2 regions of the Pseudoflavonifractor sp. An187 genome follow, and region 1 is predicted to be linked to the other one. Evidence: a T-box and tRNA genes for the amino acid it is inferred to sense, from the RefSeq annotation. Region 1 holds a T-box; the other holds one or more tRNA genes.

Evidence for each region. The T-box of region 1 lies ahead of B5F22_RS04165 (valine--tRNA ligase). A T-box ahead of a tRNA ligase gene usually reads a tRNA of that ligase, here a tRNA-Val.
Region 2: it encodes a tRNA-Val, which carries the amino acid that the T-box ahead of B5F22_RS04165 (valine--tRNA ligase) is inferred to sense. The anticodon was not compared.

Annotation. Positions count from the first base shown of each region.
Region 1 covers NZ_NFKG01000005.1:7,536-29,766, forward strand. Annotated here, with positions in the region: gene B5F22_RS04065 (aldehyde dehydrogenase) at 1-704, shown strand, start outside; gene idi (isopentenyl-diphosphate Delta-isomerase) at 743-1,252, opposite strand; gene B5F22_RS04075 (hypothetical protein) at 1,254-1,637, opposite strand; gene B5F22_RS04080 (UbiX family flavin prenyltransferase) at 1,643-2,203, opposite strand; gene B5F22_RS04085 (LysR family transcriptional regulator substrate-binding protein) at 2,221-2,622, opposite strand; gene B5F22_RS04090 (LysR family transcriptional regulator) at 2,635-3,117, opposite strand; gene B5F22_RS04095 (UbiD family decarboxylase) at 3,332-4,804, shown strand; partial or broken gene B5F22_RS04100 (DUF554 family protein) at 4,922-5,077, shown strand; gene B5F22_RS04105 (DUF6465 family protein) at 5,210-5,527, opposite strand; tRNA gene B5F22_RS04110 (tRNA-Leu) at 5,735-5,821, opposite strand; tRNA gene B5F22_RS04115 (tRNA-Leu) at 6,010-6,096, opposite strand; tRNA gene B5F22_RS04120 (tRNA-Leu) at 6,237-6,322, shown strand; gene B5F22_RS04125 (D-alanyl-D-alanine carboxypeptidase family protein) at 6,433-7,572, shown strand; gene murC (UDP-N-acetylmuramate--L-alanine ligase) at 7,625-9,001, opposite strand; gene B5F22_RS04135 (tRNA nucleotidyltransferase) at 9,142-10,299, shown strand; gene mreB (rod shape-determining protein MreB) at 10,344-11,366, opposite strand; gene rlmH (23S rRNA (pseudouridine(1915)-N(3))-methyltransferase RlmH) at 11,992-12,474, opposite strand; gene B5F22_RS04150 (MBL fold metallo-hydrolase) at 12,479-13,255, opposite strand; gene B5F22_RS04155 (UDP-N-acetylglucosamine 1-carboxyvinyltransferase) at 13,328-14,626, opposite strand; gene htpG (molecular chaperone HtpG) at 14,967-16,877, shown strand; T-box leader at 16,966-17,190, shown strand; gene B5F22_RS04165 (valine--tRNA ligase) at 17,378-20,011, shown strand; gene B5F22_RS04170 (STAS domain-containing protein) at 20,140-20,445, shown strand; gene spoIIAB (anti-sigma F factor) at 20,459-20,902, shown strand; gene B5F22_RS04180 (sigma-70 family RNA polymerase sigma factor) at 20,899-21,636, shown strand; gene B5F22_RS04185 (glycosyltransferase family 2 protein) at 21,688-22,231, shown strand, end outside.
Region 2 covers NZ_NFKG01000010.1:57,269-64,477, reverse strand. Annotated here, with positions in the region: gene B5F22_RS06345 (hypothetical protein) at 38-727, opposite strand; gene B5F22_RS06340 (hypothetical protein) at 857-1,177, shown strand; gene B5F22_RS06335 (DUF2442 domain-containing protein) at 1,238-1,534, opposite strand; tRNA gene B5F22_RS06330 (tRNA-Val) at 1,807-1,883, opposite strand; gene fabG (3-oxoacyl-ACP reductase FabG) at 1,984-2,715, shown strand; gene B5F22_RS06320 (ABC transporter substrate-binding protein) at 2,874-4,043, shown strand; gene B5F22_RS06315 (branched-chain amino acid ABC transporter permease) at 4,186-5,106, shown strand; gene B5F22_RS06310 (branched-chain amino acid ABC transporter permease) at 5,117-6,196, shown strand; gene B5F22_RS06305 (ABC transporter ATP-binding protein) at 6,219-7,040, shown strand; gene B5F22_RS06300 (ABC transporter ATP-binding protein) at 7,045-7,209, shown strand, end outside.

The DNA of each region.
Region 1 (22,231 bases):
CCGCCGACCTGGCTCTGGCCGCCAAGCGCATCGTGTTTGGTAAGTTCCTCAACGCCGGACAGACCTGTGTGGCCCCGGACTATGTGCTGGTGCAACAGACGGTGAAAGACCAGCTGGTGGAGCAGCTGAAAAAGGCTCTCCACGACGCTCTGGGGGACGACCCTCTGTCCAATCCCGAGTACGGCAAGATTGTCAACGACAAGCACTACCGCCGCATTCTGGGCCTGCTGGAGGGTCAGACCATCCTCTTGGGCGGCCAGGCCCGAGACGGCAAGATCGCCCCCACCCTGCTGGACCAGGTAGACCCCCAGTCCCCGGTGATGCAAGAGGAGATTTTCGGCCCCGTCCTCCCCATTCTCTCCTACGCCACGCCCCAGGAGGTGGTGGACTTTGTGTCCAGCCGGGAGAAGCCCCTGGCCCTGTACCTCTTCTCCAGGAGCCGGGCGATGCAGGACTTGGTGACCTCCCGTCTATCCTTCGGCGGCGGCTGCTTCAACGACACCATTCTGCACCTGGCCACCCCCTACCTACCCTTCGGCGGGGTGGGCAACAGCGGCATGGGCGCCTACCACGGCAAGGCCAGCTTCGACACCTTCACCCATTACAAGAGCATCCTGGTGGGCGGCCAGCACGTGGACGTGCCTCTGCGCTACCACCCCTACACCCCCTCCAAGCTCAATCTCTTGAAACGGTTCCTGAAATGACAACAAGCTGCGGCGCAAAATGCGCCGCAGCTCTTCTTTTACTCCATATCCTTAATGGCCATGGGAAAGGCGGTGATGAACCAGGGGGCAAAGCGGGCGGGATCTTGGATGAGGAGGGAGAGAATCTCCTCCTTAGTGTACCACCGAGTCTCCATAATTTCCTCCGGATTGGGGGTCACCGGTCCGGCATAGGCCCCCACAAACACATGGTCGTACTCATACTCGTACAGGTCCGGGGCGAACTGGTGGCGGTAGACGAAACTGCCCACCTCCCGGCAGGGACAGGACACCCCCAGCTCATCCATGAGCCTGCGCTGCACCGCCTCTTCCAGCGTCTCCCCGTCCCGGGGATGGGAACAGCAGGAGTTGGCCCACAGCCCGCCCGAGTGGTACTTGTGGAGGGCCCGGCGCTGGAGGAGCACCCGCTCCCCGTCATACAAAAAGATGGAGAATGCCCGGTGGAGCAGCCCCCTCCGGTGGCACTCCTCCTTCCCCATGGTGCCCACTGGCACGTCCAGGGGGTCTACACAGATCAGCAGGTCTTCCATGTCACTGGCCTCCCATCTTCTTGTACGCCTCCGCCGCCTGTTGGGCAGCCTGGGTACAGTTGTCCATCATCTCTTTAATCTGGGCCTGGCTGGCGTGGTCCAGATGCAGCCCGGCACAGATGCACACCGTCTCGTTGGTGGCCAGGCACAGCTGCTTTGCCACCGTCTGGGCGGCATACACATCCTTGTGTCCGGGGCCGCAGATGGTGCTGAGGTCCGCTATGAGCCCCTCTCCCGAGGACTTGGGACGGGGTACGGCGTAGGCCACGCCGCCTACATGGGCCTCACCCCCGGTGAGGAAGCCGCACAGCCCCCGCCCCTGGGTGGTGGTGAGGATGAGACGGACGGCGCAGGGGGCGCTGCCCACCTTCACTTCCAAATCCATGCCCCTCACCCCTTCCACGGCTGGAACCGCTCATAGTCCAGATCAAACTGCATGAGAATTTTCCCGATGATATGGTCCACCTGGTCTTGGGCGGTGGGGTAATCGCTGTAAAAGGTAAGCATGGGCGGGATAATCACATACCCCGCCTCGCAGGCGGTGAGCAGGTTGCGGCAGTGGATGCGGTTGAGAGGCATCTCCCGGGGCACCACCACCACCCGGCGGTTCTCTTTCAGGCACACGTCCGCCGCCCGCACAATGAGGTCCTCGTCATAGGCGTTGGCCAGTCCCGAGAGGGTCTTCATGCTGCACGGGAGGATGATCATCCCGTCGGTGCGGTAGGAGCCGCTGGAAATGGCGGCCGCCAGATTGTCCACGTCATAGGTATAGTCCGCCAGCTTCTTCAACTCTTCCAAGCCTATGGAGGTCTCCCGCTGGAAAATCACCTCTGCACCTCGGCTGATGACCAGGTGGGTCTCCACCTGGGGCATGTGGTGGAGCACCTCCAACAGTCTGGCCCCCATCTGCACCCCTGTGGCGCCGCTGATTGCTACAATAAGCCGTTTCATGTCTGTGTCTCGTCCTTTCATGGTTCCTGGGTCAGTATGCCCTGCTGCGCAAAGAACTCATAGAGGTGCTCCGCCCCGGCGGACAGGTGGGCGTGCTTGAGCCGCACCACCCCGATGAGGGACTCCATGCCCCCCCTGAGGTCCTTACAGCACAGCTCTGGGAACAGGTTGGTATTCACCAGGGCCTTGGGCAGGATGGTCACCCCCAGCCCCGAGTTTACCAGGCTGAGCAGGTACCGGTGCCGGGCGGCGGTGTAGATCACCGACGGATGGAAGTTCTCCCGGTGGAACTGCCGGACACACAGGTTATGCAGCACCGACTCGTCGCTCATGAGCACAAAGGGCAGATGGGAGAGCTGAGAGAGGGAGACGGATTCCTCCGGCGGGATTCCCTCCTGGGTGTTCCGGTACACCAGCACCAGCTTGTCCCGCTAGATGGGGTGGAACTCATATACCTCCGGGTCCAACTCGTCCATACGCACCACAGCGAAATCCAGCTTGCCGTGGTCCAGCAGGGGAATCAGCTTGCCCTGGTTGTCCTCGGTAATGTTCACCTGCACCCGCTCCATGGCCACCTGATAGGAGGTCAGCCGCTCCAGCAGGCGGTATCCCTGCTCCAGAGGCAAAATTCCCATGGAGATGGTCTTCTTGGCACTGCTGTACTGCTCCATATCCTGGAGCATGGCCTTGTAGGTATTGTTGAGCTTTCTGGCGTATTCCAGAAACGCGGTGCCCCCTGGGGTGAGGGCAATTTTGTTGTTGGTCCGGTCAAACAACTGGACGTTGAGCTCGGATTCCAGGGACTTGATCTGTTTGGAGAGGGAGGACTGGGAGATAAACGTCTCGCTGGCCGCTGCAGAAAACCCACCCCAATTCACGATGTCCAGAAAGTGTTGGATCTGTGCCATGGTCATGTCCATTCCCCCTTGTTTTCACTCTTATCTTATGAATTTTACTACGTCTGACACCAATCATGCAACTCCCCATACCAAAAATTCTCCATCGTTTTTGGGAATAGGCGCACCACCTTTGTGAATTGCCCCCCAAAGTTTGCGGGGTGTATACTCTACGATAAGGTATGCTCTGCCAGACAGAGCCCCACAACGTCTAGAAAAGAGTGTGATTCACATGGCAAACATCAACGATTTGCGTTCTGCGCTGGAGCTGCTCCAAACCATAGACGGGCAGTATGTGGAGACCGACGTGGAAGTGGACCCCAACGCCGAGCTCTCCGGCGTGTATCGCTATGTGGGAGCTGGCGGCACCGTCTCCCGCCCCACCCGGGAAGGCCCCGCCATGGTGTTCAACAACGTGAAAGGTCACCCCGACGCCCGAGTGGCCATCGGCGTGCTGGCCAGCCGCAAGCGGGTGGGCTATCTGCTGGGGGAAAAGCCGGAAAACCTGGGCAAGCTACTCAACCGGGCTGTGTCCAACCCCATCCCCCCTGTGGTGGTGGATGCCTCCAAGGCCCAGTGCCAGGAGGTGGTGCACTACGCCACCGAGGAGGGCTTTGATATCCGCAAGCTCATCCCCGCCCCCACCAACACCGAGGAGGACGCCGGCCCCTACATCACCATGGGCCTGTGCTACGCCTCTGACCCGGAGACAAAAGAGTCTGACATCACCATCCACCGCCTGTGCCTGCAGAGCAAGGACGAGATCTCCATGTACTTCGTCCCCGGTGCCCGCCACCTGGGCGTGTTCCGGGAGAAGGCAGAGGCCATGGGCAAGCCCCTGCCCATCTCCATCAGCGTGGGCGTAGACCCCGCCATTGAGATTGCCGCTTGCTTCGAGCCCCCCACGACTCCCCTGGGCTACAACGAGCTGGGCGCCGCTGGCGGCATTCGTGGCCAGGCCGTGGAGCTGGCTCCCTGTCTGACCATTGACGAGAAGTGCATTGCCAACGCCGAGTATGTCATTGAAGGCGAGCTCATCCCCAATGCCCGGGTACGGGAGGACATCAACACCGATTCCGGCAAGGCCATGCCTGAGTTCCCCGGCTACACCGGTGTGGCCAACCCTGCGGTGCCCATCATCAAGGTCAAGGCTGTCACCACCCGCAGAAATCCCATCATGCAGTCCTGCATTGGCCCCAGCGAGGAGCATGTGTCCATGGCGGGCATCCCCACCGAGGCCAGCATTCTGGCCATGGTGGAGCGTGCCATGCCCGGCAAGCTGCAAAATGTGTACTGCGCCTCCTGCGGCGGCGGCAAGTACATGGCCGTACTGCAATTTAAGAAGTCTGTCCCCTCCGACGAGGGCCGTCAGCGCCAGGCCGCCCTGCTGGCCTTCTCCGCCTTCAGCGAGCTCAAGCACGTGTTCCTGGTGGACGAGGATGTGGACTGCTTTGACCTCAGCGACGTCATCTGGGCCATGAACACCCGCTTCCAGGCAGATGTGGACCTCATCCCCATCCCCGGCGTGCGCTGCCATCCCCTGGACCCCTCCAACGATCCCACCATCTCTCCCTCCATCCGGGACCACGGCATCGCCTGCAAGGCCATTTTCGACTGCACCGTCCCCTTCGATCAGAAGCACCGCTTCCAGCGCTCCAAGTTCAAGGAGCTGGACCCCAAAAAGTGGGTGCCTGATCTGTTCTAACCTGCGCTTCCATCTAGAAAGGAGAGAGAACCTATGCCAATTGGCGTGATGATCAACGCCCTGTCCGTGGTGGTGGGCGGCCTTGTGGGGGCCGTGGCCGGAGGGCTTTTGAAAGACGACTTCAAAGCCTGCGGCGGCTTCATCATGCTGGCCACCGGCTTCCGTATGATCAAGGTGAAGATGTTCCCCATCGCCGATATGGTGCCCGCCATGATCTTGGTCATGCCCATATCCGCCCTCTGGGTCAACTACATCATGCCCCTGGTCTCTTAAGCCAGGATCGCAACGGGCCGCAGAACACCATGTCCTGCGGCCCGTTCCCTTTTGATAGAAAAACAGCGAGGTCGAGAAACCCCTTTGGGATTTCCTGACCTCGCTGTTTTTGACGCTTGTGTCGCCTCAATCTCAGAGCTCCACGCTGCCGGTCTCGGTGTCGTTGACCACATAGTAAGCCAGACCCTCTTCGGGCTTGACATACACGCAGAACTTCTTCATGGAGGTAGCCTTGTTGCCCTGGGCCAGGTAATCTTCCTTGGCCTTCTTCACAACCTCAGCCATGTCCCACTCCTTGCCAGCAAACTGCACGTAAGCCAGCTCCACCTTCTTGGGGGCGGCGGTACGGGTGGTCTTCTTCACAGGCTGCTCCACAACCTTCTTCTCCAAAGAGGCTTCAACCTTGGGCTCGGTCACGGTCTTCTTCTGAGCCGCTGTCACTCTCGCCATCTTAATTTCCTCCTTTCACTTCATCTATCCAAGTGAATGTAACAGACTTGCTTTTGCAAATCTTGGTCTATTCTACTCCCTTTTCCCATGGTTTGCAAGGCATACGCACCATTTCTTCCCTTTTGAACAGGAGTACGCAGACATATATTCCATGATTAGGAAGTATTCCACAAAAGAAAAAGGACACACGTCCAACGTGTGTCCTTTTGGTGCGCGAGGCGGGAGTCGAACCCGCACGCCCTTGCGAGCACTGGCACCTGAAGCCAGCGAGTCTACCAATTCCACCACTCGCGCAAGTGGCTTGGTTGCCTCAGCAACGGAAGTAATAATACCACGGAAGTGGGCAGCTGTCAACACCTTTTTTCAATTTCTTTTCATTTTCTTCATCGGACCTTTGGCCCAGCGGCTGGCCCCTGGCCATGCATCTGCTCCCATAGATTTTGGAAAACAAAAAAGAAGGACACGATCAAGTCGTGTCCTTCTGGTGCGCGAGGCGGGAGTCGAACCCGCACGCCCTTGCGAGCACTGGCACCTGAAGCCAGCGAGTCTACCAATTCCACCACTCGCGCAAGCGGTGTGTCGCTCGTAGCGACAAGAGGTATATTACCATGGGTCTCCTTGTTTGTCAACAGATATTTTCAAAAAAACGACGATTTTTTTAGGTTGACAAAAAGGGTTGTCTGCGCTATAATGAACAAGCTTGAGTTATGCGGATGTGCTGGAACTGGTAGACTGGCTAGCTTGAGGTGCTAGTGGCCCACGGCCGTACGGGTTCGAGTCCCGTCATCCGCACCAGAAGGACACAACGGAAGTTGTGTCCTTCTTTTTTATTTCCATGACATGAATAGTCCGCCCCTCTCCCTCATAGTCTGGTGTTACCATACAGGAAATGAGGGATTGACACCATGAAAGCCGTACTCGCCCTGTCTCTGGTACTGCTGTGCCTGCTGCCCACCCATGCCCGGGCCGCTGAGGTGGATATCACCGCGCCCTCCGCTATTCTCATGGAGAAAAGCACCGGAGAGGTGCTCTTTGAGCAGGATGCCCACGCCGTCTACGAGCCCGCCTCGGTGACCAAGGTGATGACCCTGCTGCTGGTGATGGAGGCCATCGATGCCGGGACGCTCTGCTGGGATGACGTGATCACCGCCTCCCCCTACGCCTGCTCCATGGGCGGCTCCCAGATCTGGCTAAAAGAGGGGGAGCAGCTCACCGTCAGCGAGATGGTGAAGGCGGTGGCTGTGGCGTCTGCCAATGACTGCGCCGTAGCTCTGGCGGAAGCGGTGTCCGGCAGCGAGACCGCCTTTGTCCAACGCATGAACGAGAGGGCCAAAGAGCTGGGCATGGAGTCCACCGTCTTTTGCAACTGTACCGGACTCCCCGCCGAAGGCCACGTGTCCTCCGCCTACGACATCGCCCTCATGAGCCGGGAGCTGATTTTGAATCACCCCCAGCTGCGGGAGTACACCACCATCTGGATGGACACCCTCCGGGACGGTGCATTTCAGCTGACCAACACCAACCGGCTCATCTACTCCTATCCCGGGGCCACAGGGCTGAAAACCGGCTCCACCGATACCGCCCTCTACTGTCTATCCGCCACAGCAGAGCGGGACGGCATGGAGCTCATCGCCGTGGTGATGCACGCCGCCACCCCCTCCGACCGCTTTGACAGCGCCGCTGCCCTGCTCAACTACGGCTTTGCCAACTACTCCCTCACCCAAGTCTATCCCGAGCAGGTACTCCCCCCCATCTCGGTGCTGCTGGGGGAGCAGGACACGGTGCAGCCCGTACTGGACCACGACTGTACCATCCTCACTCACCAGAGCCAGAGCGCCGCTGTCACCACCCAGGTTCATCTGCCGGAGGAGGTCTCCGCCCCGGTGGATGAGGGGCAGAAGCTGGGCGAGATGATTGTGTATCTGGACGGCGAGGAACATGAGCGGGTGGACCTGGTGGCCTCCACCGGAGTGGCCCGCCTCACCGTGTGGGGCATCTTCCAGCAGCTTCTGGACACCCTGCTCTTTCTCCCCACCCATGCATAACAAAACGGCGTAGGAAGCCTTCAAACACTTCCTACGCCGTTTCCTATGTTGATTACTTCTCGGTTGCCACCAACATCTCACCGGCCCGGTAAATGTCGCCAGCGCCTACTGTGAGAATCAGGTCACCGGGCTGAGCCAGCTCCCGGAGCTTGGCGGTCACATCCTCCAGGGTGGGGCAGAAGATGCTGCCGGGAATCTGGGCAGCCAGGTCCGCCGAGGAGATGCCCAAATCGTTGGTCTCCCGGGCAGCGTAGATCTCCGCCAACAGGGTGATATCCGGCTTTTTCAGCACCCGCACAAAGTCGTCAAAGAGCTCATGGGTGCGGGTATAGGTATGGGGCTGGAAGGCGCAGATGACCCGCTTGTGCCCCAGGCTCTTAGCTGAGTCCAGCAGCACCTCCAGCTCGCCGGGGTGGTGGGCGTAGTCGTCGCACACCTCTGCCCCGTTGTAGTCTCCCTTGTACTCAAAGCGGCGTCCAGGCAGACGGAAGTCCCGCATGCCCTGCTCCACAGCCCAGCCGGGAACCCCCAGCACCGCAGCGGCAGCAGAGGCCGCCAGCACGTTTTTCACGTTGTGCATGCCGGGAATGGACAGCTCCACGTGGGCATACACCTGATCCCGGTACACCACGTCGAAGGTGGCAAAGCCGTGGTTCATCTCCAGGTTCTCGGCGTGCACGTCGCCCTTCTCCACACCGAAGGTAATCATGGGGCGGGTCTCCCCCTCCAGCGCCTTCATGGTGTTGGCATCCTCACAGTTGGCCACGATGTACCCACCGTCTGGCACCAGATCGGCAAAGGCCCGGAAGGAGTGCTCCACGTCCTCCAGGTCCTTGAAGAAGTCCAGGTGGTCCGCCTCAATGTTCAAAATCACCGCCACCGTGGGACGGAAGGAGAGGAAGGAGTTGCAGTACTCGCAGGACTCCAGAATGATGGTGTCACCCTGGCCCACCCGGTGCCCGGCCTTCAGCAGGGGCAGCGTGCCGCCAATCATCACCGTGGGGTCTAGCTGGGCGGCCATGAAGATGTGGGTGCAGATGGAGGTGGTGGTGGTCTTGCCGTGGGTGCCGGAGATGCACAGGGCGTTCTTATACCCTGTCATGATGGCGCCCCAGGCCTGGGCCCGCTCGAACACGGGAATACCAGCGGACAGAGCAGCAGCGATCTCCGGGTTGTCGTTGTGTACGGCGGCGGTGCGCACCACGCAGTCCGCCCCCTCCACGCTCTCAGGCAGATGGCCAATAGTCACCGGGATGCCCAAGCTGCGCAGGTGGGCCACGGTGGCACTCTCCTGCCGATCCGAACCCGTAATGATAACTCCGTTGCCCAGCAGCACCTCGGCCAGAGAGGCCATGGAAACACCGCCAATGCCCACCAGATGGGCCCGCTTTCCCGGTTTGATATACTCATGGATGTTATTGACTGACATATGCACACCCCATATAATAAAATTATCCTAATTCTTCTGGTACTATAAACTCAAAACCATTATATTATACTATGCGCCATGGAGAATGGCAACCGGGTTCTTCCCTTTTTTCCGTTTTTCCACAAGGAAAGGAGCACACCATGGATTACCCCAACACCCTCCCCCCTGCCGTTGCCCACTGTTGCCGTACCCTGTGGCAGGCCGGGTTTGAAGCTCACCCCGTGGGCGGCTGCGTCCGGGACCTGCTGCTGGCCCGCACGCCCCAGGACTGGGATATCTGCACCTCCGCCCTCCCCCAACAAGTCCAGAGCCTTTTTCCCCACACCGTCCCCACGGGCATCGACTACGGCACTGTGACGGTGGTGCTGGATGGGCAGGGTTTGGAGGTGACCACCTTCCGGTGTGAGGGCGGGTACCGGGACGGCCGCCGCCCCGACGCCGTGTCCTTTGTCTCCTCCCTCACCGACGACCTGTCCCGCCGGGACTTCACCGTCAACGCCATGGCTCTGGCTCCAGACGGCGCCGTCATCGACCCCTTTGGCGGACAGGCAGACCTGGAGAGCCGGGTCATCCGCTGCGTGGGAGACCCCATGCAGCGGTTCCAGGAGGACCGGCTGCGCATGTTTCGGGCCATCCGCTTCGCCGCTCAGCTGAATTTTACCCTGGACCCGGAACTGGTCCATGCCCTGGAGGAGTTGGGCCCCCAGCCTCACCACCTGCCCGCTGAGCGCATCCGCCCCGAGGTGGAGAAAACCCTGTGCGCCCCTGCCCCCCACTGGGCCAAGCTCTTCTTCTCCTCTGGGCTTCTCAGCGGCCCGGAGGTGGACGCCTCGCCTCTCTCAGGCCTTCCCCGCGAGCCTCTGCCCCGCTGGGCAGGGCTGGCCTCCCTGATGGCAGAGAGCGGCCACGACCCGCTCCCCCTACTTCAAAGCCTCATCCGGGACAAAAAGCTGATCGCGCCTCTGTCCCGGGCCCTCGTCCTATTTCAGGAGGGCCTACCCCAAGACGCCTCTGGCTGGCGGCACGCCCTGGCCCGGTACGGTATCCCCGCCTGCAAGGCCGGGGCTGCCATGGCTCAGGTACAGGGCAAAAAGGCCCCCAGGGAACTGCTGGACCAGGTATTGGCCCAAAGGCCCTGTCTCAGCGCCAAGGAGCTGGCCCTGTCTGGACGAGAGCTGGCAGCCATGGGGTTGTCAGGTCCAGACATTGGACGAGCCCAGAGGATGCTGCTGGACTATGTACTGGACCACCCGGAGGACAACACCCCGGACAAGCTCCGCCTCCTACTCAGCACATAAAATAAGCGGACAGAGCGAGGCTCTGTCCGCTTTGCTTTTGAGTTTTACAGCATCTGACGGCTGCGGGAGATGTTCATGGTGCCGTCCTGCATCTCGCCCACCCAGTCCAGGCTGCGGCCGGTACCCAGGGCCACGCAGGAGATGGCGTCGTCGGCCACATAGGTCTCGATGCCGGTGTGGGATTCGATGAGCTTGTCAAAGCCCCACACCAGAGATCCGCCGCCGGTCATGACAATGCCGTTGGTGGAGATGTCCGCCACCAGCTCGGGGGGCGTACGCTCCAGCACCCCGTGCACCGCCTCCAGAATGCGGGCGCAGGGCTCCTCGAAGGCCTCGATCATCTCGCTGGAGGTGACAGTGAACACCCGGGGCAGGCCGGTCATCAGGCAACGGCCCTTGATCTCCATGCTGACCTCCTCAGGCCGGGGGAAGACACAGCCGATCTTCATCTTCAGCTCCTCGGCGGTACGGTCGCCAATGAGCACGTTGTGGCGCTTGCGAATGTACTTCACCACCGCCTCACTGAAGGAGTCGCCAGCCACCTTGATGGAGGCGGACTCCACAATGCCGGACAGGGAGATGACGGCGATATCAGCGGTGCCGCCGCCGATGTCCACCACCATGTGGCCGTCGGGCTGAGTGATGTCGATGCCAGCGCCGATGGCAGCGGCCAGAGGCTCCTCAATGAGGTACACCCGGCGGGCACCAGCCTGGATGCCGGCGTCGATGACGGCGCGCTCCTCTACCTCGGTGATGCCGGAGGGCACGCAGATCACCACACGGGGCTTGAACAGACGGATGGGGGCCACCTTGCGGATGAACTCCCGGAGCATCCGCTCGGTCATATCGTAGTCGGAGATGACGCCCTCCCGCAGGGGACGGATGGCCACAATGTTGCCGGGGGTACGGCCCAGCATGTTCTGAGCGTCGGTACCCACCTTCAACAGCTTTCCAGTATTCTTGTCCAGGGCCACCACGGAGGGCTCCCGCAGCACGATGCCCTTATCTTTGATATATACCAACACACTGGCTGTACCCAGGTCAATTCCGATATCCTTTGCAAACATGTTATCACCTCATAGCACTTTCCACACAATACAATGCATACTATGAAATAGTATACTGGAATACAGCCATTTTTGCAATGCACATTGCTCCACAAACTTCGACATCATTCGCCCCCTGGATTTATCTGAATTTCTCTCCAAAATACACCAAGCCCCCAGCTGTCCCAAATCGCAGCTGGGGGCTTACTTCTGGCTAGAAATTTCCAATGGACGCTACCTACTCTTTCTTTGGATTTTTTGACTTTGGATTCCGAAGAGAAATGACGAACTCATGGTTTCTGCAAACGCTCACACCTTGGTTTCCGCCTTGTCTGCCACTGGCATCAGGGGATTCTCCTACGTGTCTTCTGCTTACTCAAGCCTGTTTGGAACTTTCCGAGTTTCACTTCACTTTGCGCAACCCAATCATCGAAGTCTGGATGTGTGTTACCTTCTTCCTTCATATTTTTCATATCGCGATATGTTTACTGAAGTAGTCGGTTCCGGTTAGTACATCGGACTCACCTTTCCTTTCTTCTTGTCTGTATTGTACTATGACCATCCCGTTTTGTCAACAGTTTTTATGAAATTTTTCTAAGAATTTTGAAGCAAAAACCGTGCGGCCTCAAGGCCGCACGGCATGTACTCATTTATGGTATCCAGACCCCTCTTGGATCTTAAATGCCCGGTAAATCTGCTCCAGCAGCATCACCCGAGCCAGGTGGTGAGGGAAAGTCATGGGGGACATGGACAGGCGCAGATGGGCCTTGTCCTTCACCGTCTGGCTCATGCCGAAGGAACCGCCCACCAGGAAGGTGAGGTCAGAGGCTCCCTCCACCATCCAGCTGCTTAAACGCTGTGCCAGCTGTGGGCTGTCCATGGTCTTGCCCTCAATGCACATGGCCACCACCTTGCCGCCCTTGGGCAGTTTAGCAAGAATCGCCGCCCCCTCTCGCTCCAAAGCGGCTTGGATTTGGGCCTGGGTGGGGCGGTCCGGCAGCCGCTCCTCGGGCAGCTCGGTGACGGTGAGGCGGCAGTATCCGCCCAGACGCTTGGCATATTCCGCCGCTGCCTCCAGGTAAAACTTCTCCTTCATCTTGCCCACGCAGATGATATGTACACTCACCATGTCCTCACACCTCCATCCACGCCGAGGCCTCGCTGCGGGGCGCTACGCACAGCTCCACGCTCTGCTCCCGCTCTCCAATCCCCGCCTGGGCCGCCAGTTTGGCGGTGGCGGGCTGGTTGTTCTCCTTAGATAAGTGGGCCAGCACCACTTGCCGGGTGCCTCGCTCCACCGCCCAGCGGGTGAGCTGGGCTCCCACCTGATTGGACAGGTGGCCCCGCTGCCCTGCAATGCGGCTCTTCAAGTATTCCGGGTAGGGGCCTGTGCGCAGCATCTCCGGGTCGTAGTTATACTCCGCCACCAGGGTACTGGCCCCCTGTACCGCCTCCAGTACCGGCTGGGTCACCACACCCAGATCGGTACAGAAGGTGAGTTTCCGCTCCCCCCGGGTCACGGTGTAGCCCACGGGGCTGACACAGTCGTGGCTGACGGGAAAGCTACCCACCACCAGGTCCCCCAGAGCAAAGCGCTCCCCGGGATCAAAGACCCGAAACCGGGGCTGTAACTCCGGATTCTTTCGACAGATCTCCCGGGCCGTCCCCTCGGCGGTATATAGCTCCACATCCAGCTGGCGGCACAGCACCGGGATGCCGCTGATGTGGTCGCTGTGCTCGTGGGTGATGAGAATGGCGGACAACTCCCCCGGCTGAATGCCCAGGCTCTTGAGCCCAGTGGTGATGCGCCGGGCGGATACCCCGGCGTCAATGAGGATATGGGTGCTGCCGTCGGTGATGACCGAGCAGTTGCCAGAGGAGCCGCTGGCCACGGTGGCAAACTTCAACAAACTTCTCTCCCTCCCCACAAAAAGCGGCAGCCCCTTGTCGGGACTGCCGCAGTCCATGTGTATCTTTGATGTTTAGCCCGCTGCGTTGGCGTTCTCCACCTGGGGATCAGGCAGGTCCACCACTTCGATCTGGGCTCCAATGCCAGTGAGCTTGGCCACGATGTCCTCGTAACCCCGCTCCACATGGCGGATGTTGCCCACCTCAGAGACACCCTGAGCGGCCAGAGCGGCCACCACCAGAGCGGCGCCGGCCCGCAGGTCACAGGCCTCCACCGGGGCTGCCATAAGCTGGGGCACGCCCTCAATGATGGCGATCTTGCCGTCCACCTGAATCTTGGCACCCATGCGGCGGAACTCCTCGGTATAGCGGAATCGGTTATCCCACACGCCCTCGGTGATGACGCTGGTGCCCTCTGCCAGACAGAGGACCGCGGCGATCTGGGGCTGCATGTCGGTGGGGAAGCCGGGATAGGGCATGGTCTTGATGTTGGCCCGGTGCAGAGGGCCATTGCGGCGGACAATGAGGCTATCGCCGTCCTCTTCCACCTCGACGCCCATCTCCAGCAGCTTGGCGGTGATGCACTCCATGTGCTTGGGGATGATGTTATTCACCCGCACCTCGCCGCCTGCAGCGGCCACAGCGGCCATATAGGTGCCCGCCTCGATCTGGTCGGGAATGATGGAGTATTCGCCCCCGTGGAGGTGCTCCACGCCCCGCACCTTGATGACATCGGTGCCGGCGCCGGTGATCTGAGCGCCCATGGAGTTGAGGAAGTTGGCCAGGTCCACGATGTGAGGCTCCTTGGCGGCGTTTTCGATGACCGTGAGCCCATCGGCCAGAGTGGCGGCCAGCATCACGTTCATGGTGGCGCCCACGGTGACCACGTCCAGGTAGATGTGGCTGCCCTTGAGCCGTCCGTCGGGCACCTTGGCGCACATAAAGCCGTTTTTCACTTCCACGTCCGCCCCCAGGGCCCGCAAACCCTTCAGGTGCTGGTCGATGGGTCGGCCGCCGAAGTCGCAGCCGCCGGGCAGAGGCACTTCTGCCTGGCCAAAACGCCCCAAAAGCGCGCCAAGCAGGTAATAGCTGGCACGGATTTTACGCCCGGACTCGTAGGCCACCGGGCTGTTATGGATGGCGGTGCAGTCCACCTCCACCGTGGAACGGTTGATGGTGCGCACGTTGGCCCCCAGTTCCTGGAGAATATTGAGCATCAAGGTCACATCGCTGATCTGAGGCAGGTTGCCAATGCGGCACACGCCATTGACCAACAGAGCAGCGGGAATGATACCGACAGCGGCATTCTTGGCCCCGCTGATCTCGACTTTGCCATACAGCGGTCTACCGCCGTGAATGAAATATTTTTTCAAAAAAGACACCTCATAGCGTCCCCGGCCTGGCCGGGTTGGTAATCGCTCCCTGAAATGGGGGCTATCTATATGAAAGAATTCTATCCCTTGGATAGAACGTACAACTTTGCTTTAATGCGCATATATTATAGCATTGCCCCCACCCCATGGCAACCTAAATTTTGTTTCTGCCGGATTTTCTCCTCTTTGCCCATAGTCTCTCCCGTTCAGGGGCTACTATTCTAATAAAGTTTGTGAATTTTTTGTTACACCCCTTGCAAAACATGGGAGTAAGTATTATAGTACAGTTAGCACTCGATCAGTACGAGTGCTAAAACATGCAATTCGAGGTGTACCACTCATGGAGAAAAAACAGTTTCAAGCCGAGTCCAAACGGCTGATGGACCTGATGATCAATTCCATTTATACCCACAAAGAGATCTTTCTGCGGGAGATCATTTCCAACGCCAGCGACGCCATTGACAAGCTGGCCTATCTGGCCCTCAGCGATGGCAGCATTGATGTAAAGCCTTCTGACTTTACCATCACTGTGACACCGGACAAAGAGCACCGCACCCTCACCGTCACCGATAACGGCATCGGCATGACCCAGGAGGAGCTGGAGAACAACCTGGGCACCATCGCCCGCAGCGGCTCTCTGCAGTTCAAGCAGGAGATGGGCAAGGACAACGCCGCCGACATCATCGGTCAGTTCGGCGTGGGCTTCTACTCCGCTTTCATGGTGGCCCGCGAGGTCACCGTGCTCACCCGCCGCTTTGGTGAGCAGCAGGCCTACCGCTGGGAGTCCTCCGGCGTGGACGGCTACACCATCACCCCCTGTGAGATGGAGGGCTGGGGCACCCAGGTCATCATGACCATCAAGGACAACACCGAGGAGGAGAACTACGACGAGTATCTGGACAGCAACCACCTCCAGAGCCTCATCAAGAAGTACTCCGACTACATCCGCCACCCCATCCGCATGGTGGTGGAGGACTACCGCATGAAGGAGAAGCCCGCCGACGCCCCCGAGGACTACAAGCCCGAGTGGGAGACGGTGCAGGAGGAGAAGACCATCAACTCCATGGTGCCTCTGTGGCAGCGTCCCCGCTCCAAGGTGGAGCAGGAGGAGTACGACCGCTTCTATCAGGAGAAGTTCATGGACTGGCAGGCTCCCCTGGCCACCATCACCACCTCCTCGGAGGGCACCGTCACCTACAAGGCCCTGCTGTTCATCCCCGGCCAGACTCCCTTTGACTTCTACACCCGGGAGTATGAGAAGGGGCTGCAGCTGTACTCCTCCGGCGTGCTCATCATGGACAAGTGCGCCGATCTGCTCCCCGACTGCTTCCGCTTCGTCAAGGGTGTGGTGGACTCCCCCGACTTCTCTCTGAACATCTCCCGTGAGATGCTCCAGCACACTCGTCAGCTGAAGATCATCGCCACCGCTCTGGAGAAGAAGATCAAAAACGAGCTGGCCAAGATGATGAAGGACGACCGGGAGACCTACGAGAAGTTCTGGGCCGCCTTTGGCCGCCAGCTCAAGTACAGCGTGGTGGACCAGTACGGGGCCAAGAAGGACCTGCTGCGGGATCTGCTGCTGTTCGGGTCCACCGCTTCGGACAAGCTCACCTCTCTGGCCGAGTATGTGGAGCGGATGAAGGAGGGCCAGGAGTATATCTACTACGTCTGCGCCGACTCCGCCGCTCAGGCCGCCTCCCTGCCCCAGGTGGAGCGTGTGGCCGACCGTGGCTTCGAGATTCTCTGCCTCACCGAAGAGGTGGACGAGTTCGTCATGCAGGCTCTGGCCGAGGTGGACGGCAAGAAGATCAAGTCCGTGTCCGACCCCGACGCCCTGCCCGAGACCGACGAGGAGAAGGCCCAGCAGGAGAAGCAGGCCGAGGAGAGTAAGGCTGTGCTGGACTTCGTCAAGGAGACCCTGGGAGACAAGATCAAGGAGGCCCGCATCTCCAAGATTCTCAAGTCCGCCCCCGTGTGCATGACTGCCGACGGCCCCATGTCCCTGGAGATGGAGAAGTACTTCTCCCGCATGGAGGGTGCCCAGGCCGGCATGATGAAGGCGGAGCGCGTGCTGGAGCTCAACCCCAACTCCGATGCCTTTGCCGCTCTGCGCACCGCTGTGGACAGCGGCGACAAGGAGAAGGCCGCCACCTACGTGCAGGTGCTCTACCACCAGGCCCTGCTCATTGCAGGCCTGCCCATTGAGGACGCCGCCGCTTACACCCAGCTGGTGTGCTCCCTGATGAAGTAACCTTCCACTGTTCTCAGCCCTCGCCTGATTTTCTCAGGCGGGGGCTTTTCCTTGACAACGCTCCCAATTTTGCATATACTGTTACGGTACAATGGCTGTGATGGGAAGGAGTACCCACCCGCTTCTGGTTCAGAGAGATGCCGGTTTGGTGCAAGGCATGGCAGAGAGTGTGGGGAAGGTGGTCCCGGAGCTGCGGCGTTGAACATAAGAAGTAAATGCCGCCGTGTCCCTACGTCAGTGGGAAAAGAGTGCGGGCCGAAATTCTCGGCTCGAATTCAGGTGGTACCGCGGACATTTTCAGTTCGCCCTGAGTCTACGACTTGGGGCGAACTTTTTCTATGCAAAGCATAGAAAAAATAGGGATGTGCCATTTCCTCGCCCCTAACGTGGCAACCGGAAATGATGCACAACAAACTGCATGGGCATCCATACATTTCCGTTTTCGCACTTATCTATGCCCATGCAGTTTTTATTGCCCCATAAAGACAAGGAGTGTTGTTATGAAGAAAGAACTGCCCAAGGTCTATGAACCCCAGGAGGTAGAGGGCCGCATCTACGAGATGTGGGAGAAGAACGGCTGCTTTGCCGGGCACCGTGACCCGGACAAGAAGCCCTTCACCATCGTCATGCCGCCCCCCAACGTCACCGGACAGCTGCACATGGGCCACGCCATGGACTGCACCCTCCAGGACATTCTCATTCGCTTCAAGCGGATGCAGGGCTACGCCGCCCTGTGGGTGCCCGGCACCGACCACGCCGGCATCGCCACCCAGATCAAGGTGGAGGAGGAGCTGCGCAAGAAAGAGGGCCTGTCCCGCCACGACCTGGGCCGGGAGAAGTTCCTGGAGCGGGTGTGGGACTGGAAGCACCAGTACGGCAACCGCATTGTGGCCCAGCAGAAGAAGATGGGCGCCTCCTGTGACTGGGACCGCTCCCGGTTCACCATGGACGAGGGCCTGTCCAAGGCCGTGCGCCATGTGTTTGTCTCCCTGTATAAGAAGGGCCTCATCTATAAGGGAAGCCGCATCGTCAACTGGTGCCCCCACTGCGTCACTGCTCTGTCCGACGCCGAGGTGGAGTATCAGGACAAGCCCGGCCACCTGTGGCACCTGCGCTACCCCATCGTGGGTGAGGAGGGCCGCTATGTCATCGTGGCCACCACCCGGCCTGAGACCATGCTGGGCGACACCGGCGTGGCCGTCAACCCCAACGACGAGCGGTACAAGGACCTCATCGGCAAGAAGTGTCTGCTGCCCCTGGTCAACCGGGAGATTCCCATTGTGGCCGACGAGTATGTGGACATGGAGTTCGGCACCGGCTGCGTGAAGATGACCCCCGCCCACGACCCCAACGACTTCGAGGTAGGTCTGCGGTGCAACCTGGAGTCCATCCGGGTGCTGGACGACCACGGCGTGGTCAATGAAAACGGCGGCAAGTACCAGGGCATGGAGCGCTACGAGGCCCGCAAGGCCATCGTGGCCGACCTGGACGAGCTGGGCCTGCTGGAGAAGATCGAGGACCACCAGCACAACGTGGGCACCTGCTACCGCTGCGGCACCGACGTGGAGCCCATCATCTCCGCCCAGTGGTTTGTGAAGATGGGACCCCTGGCCGAGGAGGCCCTGCGGGTGGTGCGGGACGGCGAGACCAAGTTCGTCCCCGAGCGCTTCACCAAGACCTACACCAACTGGATGGAGAACGTCCACGACTGGTGCATCTCCCGTCAGCTGTGGTGGGGCCACCAGATTCCCGCCTGGACCTGCTCCGAGTGCGGCCACATCACCGTGTCCGAGACTGACCCCACCGAGTGCGAGCACTGCCACTCCAAGCACATCACTCAGGAGGAGGACGTGCTGGACACCTGGTTCTCCTCCGCCCTGTGGCCCTTCTCCACTCTGGGCTGGCCGGATGAGAACAGCGAGGACTTCAAGTACTTCTACCCCACCGACGTGCTGGTCACCGGCTACGACATCATCTTCTTCTGGGTGGCCCGGATGATCTTCTCCGGCTGCGCCCACACCGGCAAGACCCCCTTCCACACCGTGTTCATCCACGGCCTGGTGCGGGACGACAAGGGCCGCAAGATGTCCAAGAGCCTGGGCAACGGTATCGACCCCCTGGAGATGGCGGAGAAGTACGGCGCCGACGCCCTGCGCTTCAACCTCATCACCGGCAACAGCCCCGGCAACGACATGCGCTTCTACGTGGAGAAGTGCGAGGCCATGCGCAACTTTGCCAACAAGATTTGGAACGCCAGCCGCTTCGTGATGATGAACCTGACCATCACCGAGAACCAGCTGCCCGACACCCTGGAGCCGGAGGACAAGTGGATCCTCTGCCGCCTGGGCGAGGTCATCAACGAGGTCACTGAGAACATGGAGGCCTATGAGCTGGGCGTAGCCTCCGCCAAGGTCTACGACTTCATCTGGAGCGACTACTGCGACTGGTATATCGAGCTGACCAAGGCCCGCCTCCAGGGCGAGGACGAGGCCGCCAAGGTGCAGGCCCAGCAGGTGCTGGTGTACGTCCTCACCGAGACCCTCAAGCTTCTCCACCCCTTCATGCCCTTCATCACCGAGGAGATCTGGCAGGCTCTGCCCCACCAGGGCGACTTCCTCATGCTCCAGTCCTGGCCCAAGGCTGACCCCGCCTGGGCAGATGTGAAGGCCAAGGAGTCTATGGAGGCCGTCATGGACGTCATCCGTGCCATCCGCGCCCGCCGCTCCGAGATGAACGTGCCCCCCTCCAAGAAGGCCGCTCTCACCATCGTCACCAATGAGGCGGATATCTTCGCCTCCGGCGAGGCCCACCTGAAGCGTCTGGCCTGGTGCTCCTCTGTCACCGTCCAGAAAGAGGACCTCACCGACACCGCCGGCATGGTGTGCGACATCACCCACATGGCCAAGCTGTATATGCCTCTGGCCGAGCTGGTGGATCTGGCCAAGGAGAAGGCCCGCCTGGAGAAGGACCTGGGCAAAAAGAAGGGCGAGCTCAAGGGCCTGGAAGGCAAGCTGTCCAACCCTGGCTTCCTCAACAAGGCTCCCGAGCACGTGGTGGCCGCCGAGAAGGACCGGGCGGAAAAGCTGAAGGTGCTCATTGCCAAGATTGAAGAGCAGCTCAGCGCAATGAACTAAATTTTTCTTCCCCATTCCGGGGTGTGCGTGGCACACCTCGGAATTTTTTTGCTTTTTGGCAGGCTTCGCCACGGTTCCCGTCCCACGCTGGATATAATGAGAGCAATCACAGTTCAGGAGGACAAGCCATGCCCATTACCATTGACAAGCAAAACGGGGCCACCGTCATCTCCGTGCGTGGGGAGATCGACCACCACAGCGCCCGTACCATTATGGAAAACATCGACCACACCATCTCTTCCGCCCTGCCCATGCGCCTGGTGCTGGACCTGTCCAGCGTCACCTTCATGGACAGCTCCGGCATCGCCGTCCTGCTCCGTGCCCTCAGACAGATGGACCAGCTGGGCGGAAATCTGCGGGTGGTGGGGATTCCGCCCCAGCCCCGCCGGGTGCTGGACGCCGCCGGCATCGGACGGCTCATCACATTGGAATAAGGAGGGCTACATAGTGAAAGCTTTGGATCAGACCACCGTGGTGTTCACCTCCCGGTCCGCCAACGAGGGCTTTGCCCGGGCAGTGGCGGCCTGCTTTGCCACCCAGCTGGACCCCACCCTGGACGAAATTGCCGACATCAAAACCGCCGTGTCTGAGGCGGTGACCAACGCCATCGTCCACGCCTACCCCAACACCCTGGGGAAGATCACCATGCGCATGCGGCTACTGGAGGACCTGCAGCTGGAAATTCAAATCAAGGACAGCGGCGTTGGCATCCCCGATGTGGAGCAGGCCCGCACACCTCTATTCACCACTGGGAATGAGGAGCGCTCCGGCATGGGCTTTACCATCATGGAGAGCTTTATGGACACGGTGAAGGTGCGCTCCACCGTGGGCAAGGGCACCACTGTCACCATGCGCCGCCGCATCGCCCGCCGGGTGGGTGGAGGGCAATGAACACCCTGGACACCCTCTCTCTGCTGGACGCCGCCCGGGGCGGAGACAACGACGCCTGTGAGCGGCTGCTGCTGGAAAACAGCGGCCTCATCTGGTCGGTGGCCCGCCGCTACTATGGCCGAGGGGTGGACCCGGAGGACCTGTATCAGCTGGGCTGTCTGGGGTTTCTCAAGGCGGTGCGGGGGTTCGACACCAGCTACGGCACCCAGTTCTCCACCTACGCGGTGCCCAAGATCGCCGGGGAAATCCGCCGCTTCCTCCGGGACGACGGCTCGGTGAAGGTCAGCCGCGGCATCAAGGAGCGGGCCATGGCCCTGCGCCAGTGCCGCCAGGACCTGTACCACCGCCTGGGCCGGGACCCCACCGTGGGGGAGCTGGCCCAGGCCACCGGGTTGGAGCCGGAGGACATCGCCGCCGCCGAGACCGCCACCCTCTCGGTGGCCTCCATCCAGAGTCAGACGGGAGAGGACGGCTTCACCCTGGAGTCCATTCTGGGTTGCGACGGCATGGAGGAGGAAGTGGTGGAGCGGCTGGCCCTGCGCCAGGCCATCGACGCCCTTCCGGACCGAGAGCGAAAGGTCATCCTGCTGCGCTTCTATAAAAACCTCACCCAGGAGCGCACGGCCCGGATTTTGGGGGTCAGTCAGGTCCAAATCTCCCGTATGGAGCGGCGGGCCATCGGGCACCTGCGGGAGTGGCTCACCGAAGAGTCCTTGCCAACCACCGTGGGATAGACTATAATAACAGTTAATTCAGTCTATCCCAAGGAAAGGGTGTGGGTTCCCATGCAAAATACCCTCTACGTGGTGGTCCCCTGCTACAACGAGCAGGAGGTGCTGCCCGAAACCGCGCGGCGGCTGCGGGACAAGCTGCAATATCTGATGAATCGCGGCCGCATCAGCCGCAAAAGCCGCATTCTCTTTGTCAACGACGGCTCCCGGGACGGAACCTGGGAGATCATTGAACGGCTGCACATCGGAAATCATCTCTTTTCCGGCCTCAACCTCAGCCGCAACCGGGGCCACCAGAACGCCCTGCTGGCAGGTCTGATGTACGCCAAGGACCGGGCAGACATGGCCATCTCCATGGACGCCGACCTGCAAGACGACATTGACGCCGTGGACGAGATGGTGGACAAGTACCTGGAAGGGGTGGACATCGTGTACGGTGTGCGCTCCAGCCGGGAGCGGGACACCTTCTTTAAGCGCACCACCGCTGAAGCCTTCTACCGTCTTATGAACGCCCTGGGGGCGGAGACGGTGTTCAACCACGCCGACTACCGCCTCATGTCCCGGCGGGCCCTGGAAGGGCTGTCCCAGTTCCGGGAAG
Region 2 (7,209 bases), on a different contig from region 1:
GCCCGGCCCGTGATTGACACAGGCCGGGTTGTTCCATTTAGTCAAATCCTTCGAAATAGGGATTTTGAGTCATAAGAGAATAGAGGTACTTTTTCAGATCTGCCTCCCCAAACCAGTCGCACGCATCCAACAAATCTTCCTGAGAATCCCCTACATAGGCACTCCGAAATAGCTGCTGGGCCAAACGGTCGTCGTGTTTGAGTTGTTTCAAAAGGGGAGCTTGGACAAACTGATTTCGGCACAGAACGCACATATCCCATCCCAATAGTTGCTCGGCCACCTCTGGTTCCTGGAGGTGACTTTCTGCCGTGTCCAACAGCAGCTTCATCATCTGAACTGCGGTCTGGGGGTCGCTGTCACCGACTTCACATAGGAGATCCTGGGTGTCCATATCCTCCAGCTCCTCCGCCGTCCATCGCCGGACAGCATCGGGGAAGTCCGCAATCAGCAGATCCCGGCAGGCCCACTCGTTTTCGGAGAAGTCCCAGCGGCGCACCATATCCACCAGTTCTGTACGGGTAAAATGGCGTGGTGGAGGCGTAGTGTCCTCCACAGAGACGGTGAAACTCAACGTAATTTTGGGTGTACTTTTTTTGGGGGCCAGCTTGGCCTGTTCAGAGGGAAACAGAGAGGAAATGTTCCCAAAATCCCCACACCAGCCACACTCCCAGCGGTTTCCCCGCACCATGACAGGACTGCCGCAGTGCGGACATCGGATTGTTGCCATACACAAGCCCCCTTTCTTTACCACCATTGTAACCGTTATCTCCCGACGTGGCAAGTGTGGTGCCGACAGACGAAAAAGAAATTTACCTTGATGTAGTTGCAATACGTCTACGCTCATGTCAGCGATGAAATGCGTCAGAGAGCCGCAGACCGCATCGACCGGGGCATTGCCGGGGTGGAGCCGCCCCCCAATCCCAAGCCCAACAGGCCAGCCACAGCCATCCCCTTCCAGGCGGTGAAGGGCAAATACCGCAAGCCGGGAACCGACTGTGTGACCCAGATCAACGACCACCTCTGGGAGGGACGCTACTCCCCAAAAGTAAACGGCAAGCGCATAGCCCGGAACATCTACGCCCCCACGGAGGCGGAATGTGAGGAGAAGCTGGCCGTACTGATCACAGAGATGAAACAGGAACTGGCCCTCCTCAGAGCTAAGAAAACAGCAAGCTGAGAAAAAGCCACACTCCGGAAGGAATACTTCTGGCGTGTGGCTCTTGTATCAATATTTAACTTAATTCGCATCTCTGAGGGGGTCCTCTACGATGGGACAGGCCTTATACAGCTGGCAAGGGTCAAGATCAATACAGGTGCAAGGATCTCGGTTTCCGTCCACATCCCACGCCACCGTATCGTTTAAGACGGTCAGCCGATCCCGGAAGAAGTCGGCATCCTGCAAGGGCGCAAACACGCCACCCTTTTGCACTAGTGGGGATGCGTCCAGAAGCCGCACGGTACCATCGTGGAAATAGACGTAGACAGAGTAATTTTGTCCGGCCACAGCCTGGACAACCTGGGGGATTAACTCCATAGCAGCCTCCTTTCTCAGATCAGGGGGTTCATTCGATGAAGTGGGCATCATCAGCCCTCACCTTCCTGTTCAGCATAGCAAACCAGAGGTATTTTTACAACCAAAATCAGCCCAAACAATTTGGATTTCTCTCTGATCTGGAATCAGAGCGTTATTTTTCCTGTCTGTGACTAAACTGTGGTCAAAACGAATATGTGGTCAGGGCTCGTCCCGTGAATGGCAGAAAAAAGTAAAGAAAAACCGCTGTTTTCTCTCGAAAACAGCGGTTTTTATGGTGGACGATACAGGACTCGAACCTGTGACCCCCTGCACGTCAAGCAGGTGCTCATACCAGCTGAGCTAATCGTCCATTGCTCACGGGAACGAATGCTATTATACATAATACCCCCTTTCTTGTCAACACCTTTTTTTCATGTTATACTCTTTTTATTCTATCCCGAGGTGATCGTATGAAATACGCTCTGATAACCGGCGCCTCCGGCGGCATCGGCGCCGCCACGGCCCGGGCCTTCGCCCAGGCCGGGTACGGCGTGGCCATCCACGCCCACCGCAACGTGGACAAGCTCCACGCCCTGGCCCAGGAGCTCTCCAACCTCTCCGTGCCCGTGCTGGAGGTGTGCGCCGACCTGTCCGACCCCGTCCAGGCCAAAACCATGGTTGACAATGTGTTAGAAAAATTTTGTCAACTTGACATTTTGGTTTGTTGCTCTGGCCTGTCCCATGTGGGTCTGGTCACGGACATTGACCCCCAGCAGTGGAAAACCCTCTTCGGGGTCAACGTGGACGGCATGCACTACTGCTGCCAGGCCGTACTGCCCCACATGGTCCACCGCAAAGAGGGGTGCATCCTCACCGTTTCCTCCATGTGGGGCCAGGTGGGAGCCTCCTGTGAGGTGGCCTATTCGGCCACAAAAGGTGCCGTCATTACCTATACTAAGGCTCTGGCACAGGAAGTTGGCCCTTCAAACATTCGGGTCAACTGCATTGCCCCCGGCGTCATCGCCACCGAGATGAACGCCCATTTATCCCCCGAAGACCTGGAGGCTCTGGCCGACGAGACCCCCTTGGGCCGCATCGGAACGCCGGAGGAATGCGCCGCCTGCGCCCTGTTTTTGGCCTCAGAAGGGGCCTCCTTTGTCACCGGTCAGGTGCTGGCTCCCAACGGCGGCCTGGTAATCTAAGACATTTTGTCGTCAGTATGCAACACAATGACCGTCCCACGTGGACGGTCATTGTTCATTTTATAGGTTGACAATCTTGTGACCCAGGTCTATAATTGTCAACAATCTTACCGATTCTCTTGCAGCGTGTTAAATCGGTAAAATGGGAGGTTGTTACAATGAAAAAGAAGCAGATTGCAGCGATGCTCATGGCAGGCGCCATGTGTATGGGTATGCTGGCCGGCTGCGGCAACAAGGACAATACAGGCAGCAGCGACTCCAACGTGTTCACCGTGGGTGTGGTGGGCCCCCTCACTGGAGACGCCGCCATTTACGGTACCAACGTGGTCAACGCCGCTCAGATTGCTGTGGATGAGATCAACGCCCTGGGCGGTGACATCCAGTTTCAGCTCATCTCCGCCGACGACGTCAACGACCCCGAGACCTCGGTCAACGCCTACAACCAGCTGATGGACAAGGGCATGCAGATGCTGGTGGGCACCGTCACCTCCAAGCCCGCCCTGTCCGTGTCTCCTCTGTCCAATGAGGACCGGGTGTTTACCCTCACCCCCTCCGCCTCCGGTGACGACGTCATTGAGGGCAACGACAACACCTATCAGGTGTGCTTCACCGACTCCAACCAGGGCAGCCGCTCCGCTCAGTACATCGACGAGCACTTTGACGACGCCAAGATCGCCATCATCTATAAAAATGACGATCCCTATTCCCAGGGCATCCGGGACACCTTCGCCGCCGAGGCCAAGACCCGCGGCATGGACGTGGTCTATGAGGGCACCTTCGACAGCTCCAGCCAGACCGACTTCAACGTACAGCTCACCGGCGCACAGTCCGCCGGAGCCGACCTGCTGTTCCTGCCCATCTACTACACCCCCGCCTCCGTCATTCTGACCCAGGCCAACGCCATGGGCTACGCCCCCACCTTCTTCGGTGTGGACGGTATGGACGGCATTTTGACCGCTGACGGCTTCGATGCCTCTCTGGCTGAGGGCGTGTATCTGCTGACTCCCTTCTCCGCCGACGCCCAGGACGAGGCAACCCAGAACTTCGTGAACGAGTACAAAGAGCGCCACAACGGCGAGACCCCCAACCAGTTCGCCGCCGATGCCTATGACGCCGTGTACATCCTCTACGAAGCCATTAAGGCCTCCGGTGTCACCCCCGACATGTCCAACGAGGAGATCTGCGACGGCCTCATCCAGGCCATGGGCGATCTGTCTGTGGCGGGCCTGACCAGCGCCGGGTCTGAGATGACTTGGGACGACAACGGCGCCGTGTCCAAGGACCCCGCCGCCGTCATCATCAAGGACGGCACCTACGTCACTCCCTGACGCAACCATCCAATCCGAATAAAACACAGGGCAGGCTGCCGGGCTCCGGCAGCCACTCTGTATTTCTATCCCAGAAGCCGGCACGGAACCCCTTCCGTTCTGGCTCCTGGAATAGAGGAGAAAAAGAGAGGATCGAGAGCTTATGGAATTTCTATCATACCTGATCACCGGTATCAGTCTGGGCAGCATCTACGCCATCATCGCCCTGGGCTATACCATGGTGTATGGCATCGCCAAGATGCTCAACTTCGCCCACGGCGACGTCATCATGGTAGGCGGCTATGTGGCCTTCTACTCCATGACCTATGCCAGCGGCTCCCTGTTGGGGGATTCTCCCTCAACGGTGGCCACCGGGCTGTCCACGCTGGTGTGCGTGCTGCTGGCCATGGCCGTGTGCACGGTGCTGGGCATCGTCATTGAGGGCCTGGCCTACCGCCCTCTGCGGGAGGCGGGGAGCCTGGCGGTGCTGATCACCGCCATCGGCGTGAGCTACTTTTTGCAAAACGCCGCCCAGCTGCTCTTTGGAGCCAACCCCAAGAACTTCACCCCCGTCATCAGCGGACAGCTGACCTTGTTCGGCGGCCAGCTGCGCATCTCCTATGTGGCTCTGCTCACCGTAGTCGCCTGTATCGTCATCATGGTGTGTCTGACCCTGTTCACTAACCGCAGCAAGATGGGTAAAGCCATGCGGGCCTGCTCGGAGGACAAGGGCGCGGCTCAGCTCATGGGTATCCACGTCAACCGCACCATCTCCATGACCTTTGCCATCGGCTCTGCTCTGGCCGCCATCGCCGGGGTGCTGCTGTGCTCCTACTCCCCGGTGCTGCTGCCCACCACCGGCTCTATGCCCGGCATCAAGGCCTTTACCGCCGCCGTGTTCGGCGGCATCGGCTCCATCCCCGGGGCCTTCCTGGGCGGCATCCTGTTGGGCATCATCGAGTCCATGGCCCAGGCGTACATCTCCACCCAGCTGTCCAACGCCATCCTCTTCGCCGTGCTCATTGTGGTGCTGCTGGTGAAGCCCTCCGGTCTGCTGGGCAAGTACGTGCCTGAGAAAGTGTGAGGTGGCGGATATGAAAAACTACTTCAAAAACATGAAAACCATCACCAAGGTGGACTACGCCACCTATCTGGGCGTCATCGCCGCCTTTGTGATTGTGACCCTGCTCCAGTCCGCTGGAATGCTCACCCGCTCCATGACCGGTATGTTGGTGCCCATCTGCTGCTACATCTGTATGGCGGTGTCGCTGAACCTCACCGTGGGCATTCTGGGTGAGCTGTCCCTGGGCCATGCCGGTTTTATGAGTGTGGGCGCTTTCTCCGGCGTCATCGTGTCCATGAGCCTCCAGAGCTGTGTGCCCAATGAGCTGGTCCGGCTGGTGCTGGCTCTGGTGGTTGGCGCCATTCTGGCCGCTGTGGTGGGCTTTGTGGTGGGTATCCCGGTGCTGCGTCTCCGGGGCGACTACCTGGCCATTGTCACCCTGGCCTTCGGCGAGATCATCAAGGGCATCATCAACTGCCTGCTGGTAGGCTGGGATGAAAACGGGCTCCACATCGCCCTGAACATCGACGGCACCAAGACCATGGACAGCCTGCACCTGGAGGAAGGCGCCATCCAGATCATCAAGGGCGCTCAGGGAGCCGCCGGTAACCACCGCATTGCCACCTTTACCGCCGGATTTGTGCTGGTGATGATCACCCTCATCATCGTGCTCAACCTGGTGCGCAGCCGCACCGGACGGGCGGTTATGGCCATCCGGGACAACCGCATTGCCGCCGAGAGCGTGGGCATCAACGTCACCAAATACAAGCTCATCGCCTTTGTCACCTCCGCCGCCCTGGCGGGTGCCGCTGGCGCGCTGTTCGGCCTGAACTACTCCAGCGTCAGCGCCGACCAGTTCGACTTCAACACCTCCATCCTGGTGCTGGTGTACGTGGTGCTGGGCGGTCTGGGCAACATCTGGGGCTCCATCATCGCCACCGTGGTGCTGTACGTCCTGCCTGAGGCCCTGCGTGAATTCTCCGACTACCGCATGTTGGCCTACGCCGTGGTCCTCATCCTGGTGATGCTGGCCACCAACAACGAGCGCTTCAAGGCGGCTCTGAGCCGTGTGATTCCCAAGAGAAGAAAGGGGGCCGCCGTCAATGGCTAAAAAAGTGTTTGAAAAGGGGAAAATGGTCCCCGTCCCCAGCCACTCCATCATCCCTGAGCGTGACCTGTACAAGTCCCCCATTCTGGAGTGCAGCCACTTGGGCATCGACTTCGGCGGTCTGGCGGCGGTGAAGGACTTCAACATCACCGTGGGCCGCACCGAGATCGCCGGACTCATCGGCCCCAACGGTGCCGGCAAAACCACCGTGTTCAACCTGCTCACCAAGGTCTACCACCCCACCCGGGGCACCATTCTGGTGGACGGCATGGACACCGCCGGAAAGACTCCCGCCCAGGTCAACCGCATGGGCATCGCCCGTACCTTCCAGAACATCCGGCTGTTTAACAACCTGTCCGTGGAGGACAACGTGAAGATCGGCCTCCACAACCAGACCCGATACAATGCCCTGTCCGGCATCCTCCGCCTGCCCAACTACTGGAAACAGGAGAAAATGGCCCACGAGAGCGCCATGGAGCTGCTGTCCATCTTCGACATGCAGGATCTGGCGGGTCACAAGGCTGGCTCCCTCCCCTACGGTGCCCAGCGGCGGCTGGAGATTGTCCGGGCCCTGGCCACCAACCCCTCCCTGCTGCTGCTGGACGAGCCGGCGGCGGGCATGAACCCCTCCGAGACGGTGGAGCTGATGGAAAACATCGTGAAAATTCGTGACACCTTCCACATTGCCATCATGCTCATTGAGCACGACATGAACCTGGTCATGGGTATCTGCGAGGGCATCTGCGTGCTCAACTTCGGCCAGATCATCGCCAAGGGCACCGCCGAGGAGATTCAGAACAACCCGGTGGTCATCGAGGCCTATCTGGGCAAACAGAAGGAGGGCTAAGACCATGCTGAAGGTCAACGACATCAACGTCTATTACGGCGCCATCCACGCCATCAAGGGAGTGTCCTTTGAGGTCAATGACGGCGAGATCGTCACCCTCATTGGCGCCAACGGGGCGGGTAAAACCACCACCTTGCAGACCGTCTCCGGCCTGCTCCACTCCCGCACC